Regions from separate parts of the Fusibacter sp. A1 genome, predicted to be linked through region 1. Evidence: predicted binding sites of a transcription regulator. Region 1 holds the regulator's gene; the other holds the start of a gene.

The links. Region 1 encodes LexA, which represses DNA repair genes until DNA is damaged. Its sites were predicted from a motif close to CNAACANNTGTTNG; they were not measured.
Region 2: the regulator LexA is predicted to act here: its motif matches at 1,165-1,178, upstream of DWB64_RS17635 (putative DNA modification/repair radical SAM protein).

What each region holds. Positions count from the first base shown of each region.
Region 1 is NZ_QQWI01000005.1:223,125-225,331, reverse strand. Features, by position in the region: gene DWB64_RS08675 (HD domain-containing protein) at 1-123, opposite strand, end outside; gene DWB64_RS08670 (LysM peptidoglycan-binding domain-containing protein) at 101-436, opposite strand; gene lexA (transcriptional repressor LexA) at 583-1,230, shown strand; gene DWB64_RS08660 (hypothetical protein) at 1,288-2,207, opposite strand, start outside.
Region 2 is NZ_QQWI01000016.1:31,472-33,678, forward strand. Features, by position in the region: gene DWB64_RS17635 (putative DNA modification/repair radical SAM protein) at 1-1,145, opposite strand, end outside; gene DWB64_RS17640 (metallophosphoesterase) at 1,268-1,873, shown strand; gene DWB64_RS17645 (hypothetical protein) at 1,884-2,207, shown strand, end outside.

The sequences.
Region 1 (2,207 bases):
TGAGTATTTTACGACTTCAAGGATATGGTTCTGCCAGATGCTTGTTCCAAACGGATTGGTATCACGGTAACATGCCTTTTCGACGATAAGGGCTACTTGATTAATGACTTGAGTCTGCAACATAAGAATTCACCTCGCTTGGTATTAGGATGATTTGTCCAGGATGAATTACGGAGCTGTCTAAGTTGTTTTCTGTTTCGATTATATGGATAAGTGCTCTGATATCGTCACCTTCTTGCTGTATGCTTTTAGCGATTTTCCACAGGGTATCACCGCTTTTTACATTGTACTCGGATAATGATTTAACTTCCATCGCATTACTGACCAAGTTTCCTGTAGCACTAAGCGCCGCAGTAAGAAAAAGTATTACCATGACGATAGTCAGCAATGTGCTTCTAACAAATCTCCTTCTATTTACCACTTTAAGCGTTTTCATATGAAACCTCCTCACCGAACGTGTGTTCTTGATGATTTAATTATAACCGAACACACGTTCTTTGACAAGCGAAAATAGCAAACATATGTTTGATATTTTCATCTTTTTTTGGTATACTATAAAAAAATGAAGGAGTTGAATGACATATGGCTACTGAACTAACGGATAAGCAAAGAGAAATACTAGCATTTATTGAAAGAGAAGTACATAGACGAAACATCCCACCCGCTGTTAGAGAAATTTGTGAAGCGGTAGGATTACATTCAACATCGACTGTGCACGGTCACCTACAGCGCCTTGAAAAGAAAGGTTATATCAAAAGAGATAAGACTAAACCGAGAACCATCGAAATTCTTAAGACTTCAGGTCTTGTCGAAGAATATGAGACAAGCAGCAATGTAATCGAGTTTCCAAAGCACGAGATCGCATCCGTACCCATTATCGGCAAGGTCACTGCCGGAGAACCCATACTCGCGCATGAGGAGTACGACGAGACCTTCCCTGTACCGATCGATTTCATCGATTCAGGAAAGCACTTCATGCTACGTGTTTCTGGCGACAGCATGATCGAGGCAGGCATATTCGATAGGGATTTCGTGCTTGTCAAACAGCAGAACACCGCCAACAACGGTGATATGGTGGTTGCGATGATCGAAGACTCCGCAACCGTGAAGACATTCTATAAAGAAGCCAACCGCATACGACTACAACCGGAAAATGCGTCACTCGACCCGATCTATGTGGAGTCGGTTCAAATTTTAGGAATTGTAAAAGGCGTTTTCAGAAAACTATAAAAAAAAGATCCGAATTGAATCGGATCTTTTTTCGCTTTTTTGATTCAAGGATGCTTCTTACTCCTCTACTAACTCTATGACATAATTCACAACAGGATCGATTCCATTAAGCAGGTCGTCTGATTTTGGTATGACCTCTACTGCAGGTATCACTGAAGGTGTCTCGATCATTTTCGTTGAGATCTTTTCGCTACTCACCCTAAAGCCCAATCCAGAATTCTTGAGTTCCTTAGCTGCGGTTGATGAGACCACCGTTGTGAACGGCGATCCGCCCGTAGGTTGCCCTATATGAATGGCACCGAAAGTCTTGACCATGAAGTGGGTGGTCATGCCGCCTGCTGAAAAGGTCTGACGGTTGGTAGCCACAAAAAGTCTTCCCGAATCAATCAGGTCATGTTTTCTGAAAAAGCTTTCAGAAAACGCCTGATAGAGCTGGGATGGATACCCACCACCGTTATCCCTTAAGTCGAAGAGCACGTACTCTGGATCATATTTATCAATATTCTCGCTTACTATCTGTCCGAACTCAGTTAGCGGCAGATTGGGATCCTCGTCAGAACATGAGGAGAACCTTACGACTAAGACCTTGTTGTCCGCAAACCATTCCTCTTTGTAAGGCCTGTTGCTTGTGTAAGTTCCCCAAAGCGAATAGTTTGTAAGGTTTCCGATGGTATACTGCGTATCCCAGTGGTCCGGGTTCGCGATTTTGATGTAACTCATCGAGGGAAGCGCGGTATCTCCTGACCCGGTAGTTACAGTAAGTTCCTCGAGGGTGTCCGTATAGTCGAACAGCTTGTAAAAGTAGGCATGGTGCAACTTGTCGATGGCACCTGACCTCATCCAGTAGATGCTCTCTTTGTTGGATATCTTCTCAAAATTCTTGACGATCTCTTCAATCTCGACGCCGTTTATCGAAATCACTTTTTCTCCGATCAGCTCGGCATAATCGGATAATGCGTTGACGATGAAGTAACCGT
Region 2 (2,207 bases), on a different contig from region 1:
CCGGACCCATAATATCGCCCACCTAATGTAATAAAATACTTGGCTCTCTTGAGCACTACGCCAGTCTTTTTAAGCCCCTCATATGTGAGAGGACCGAATCTTCTTGATTGCATGATCCTTCTCGCGGATATGGGTCCTATCCCCGGTACCCTCAAAAGGGTATCAAGCGAGGCCTTGTTGACCTCCACAGGGAATAGATTCAGATTGCTGATCGCCCAGAACGCCTTGGGGTCGATCGTGATATCAAGATTAGGCCTGTCGGGACTTAACAGTTCATTCGCACCAAAGCCGTAGAACCTTAAGAGCCAGTCGGCCTGATAAAGTCTGTGTTCACGTAAAAGGGGTGATGTGAGTGTGCTAGGTAAGTTTTTTTCATTTTGAAAAATGGGGACATACGCCGAGTAATAGACCCTTTTCATCGCTCGCGTCCCATACATTCCCTCGGCTAAAGTCATAATTTCATAATCCGAATCATCGGAAGCACCCACCATCATCTGTGTTGTCTGTCCGGCAGGAACGAAAATGTCACCCATTCTGCTCTGCTTCGATTCGATGATACGGCCCTTTAGATAATCCATAGGAAGCAATATCTCATTCCGTGTCTTTTGCGGTGCCAGCAGCTGCAGGCTTCTTGTCGTTGGCAGTTCCAAGTTCAAGCTCATCCTATCCACATATCGACCGGCTTTTTCGATGAGCTTCAGGTCGGCTCCGGGTATCCCCTTCATGTGGATATATCCGTTGTACCCTTCACGTTCCCTTAAGATTTTGACCACTTCAATCATCTGCTCCATGGTATGGTCGGGACTGATCACAACCGCCGAGCTGATGAATAGTCCTTCAATATAGTTTCGTCGATAAAATCCAATCGTCAGCCTCACCAACTCTTCTGGAGTAAACGTGACTCTTTCAGTCGCGTTACTGGACTTATTCACACAATAGGCGCAGTCATAGACGCAATCGTTTGACAACAGAATTTTCAGCAGTGAGATACAGCGCCCATCCTCCGCCCAGCTGTGGCAGATCCCTGGTGGTGACGCATGTCCTAGTTTCCCCTTTTCAGGCGCGCGGTGGCTGCCGCTCGACGAACAGGAGACATCGTATTTAGCCGCTTCTGCCAGTAATGCGATTTTATGTTGAATGCTCATCAGATCACTTCCTTTATAGCGAACGTATGTTCTTACGATTAGTATACACCCTCTTCGAGCAGGATGCAATATCTCATCACAATTACTGTTAATTTGATATAATGGGTTAAAGGAGACCTACCATGACCAATCGTTTTCTGCACAGGCTGCACTATCCATATGCCATACCTTCAGAATTGTTCGACCAAGGAATCAGACTGCTTCATATTTCTGATACGCCAACGATGACCTACGCAAGTCTTAAGCATATCATCGCACTCATCAATCCAACCTATATCGTCCATACAGGAGATTTGGTCGACAACATAAAACTTGAACTTCACCCGTCGAAACTTATCCATTATCAGCGCAAGGTAAAGGCACTTGCCTCCATCCTCAACTCCTGCGAGGCAAAACTCTTTATCACCAAGGGCAACCATGACGACTTTGATACGCTTGGCAAGCTATTCGGCAGCGACCAACTATTTAAGGACATGTGTTATCCTACGATTGAGGGAGTTAAATTAGGAATCTCCCACTACCGGCATAAGATCGACGCTACAAAAGCAGACCTACTGCTTTTTGGACATGACCTAAAGGTAAAAAGTCAGTTTGACCACCACCCTTATCTGAGTAATGCGATTGAAGGTATTTTCGTTTTCGAGTTCCATCCGCTAAAAGTCTATCGGTTATCCTATCCGTTTGGTACGGATGATGTAAGGATGAAAAAATTCAAAGCAGGAATCTAGGAGGACTTATATGTTTCTATTTAGAAAAGGCGCAAGTTTTCTCATCATCGCATCTCATAACATACATGAGACGGTCAACGTACTCACAGAGACCTTCAACCCGATAAGATCGGTCGCCTACTGCGATCATTTCAAAGATAAGTTCGAATGGCTCAGCGGCTTCGCGGGTCCAACTATGTGCGTTCTCCTCTTCGCAGAAGAACTACATCCACTGCTGACTTTTGAAAACCTCGATTTTAAGCATCTCATGCTCGTAGATGTTGAACTCTCCACTCTACTGATCGACTTACTGAACATAAAGGAATCCGCTCAAATCACTAGCGTCAGGGTCTCC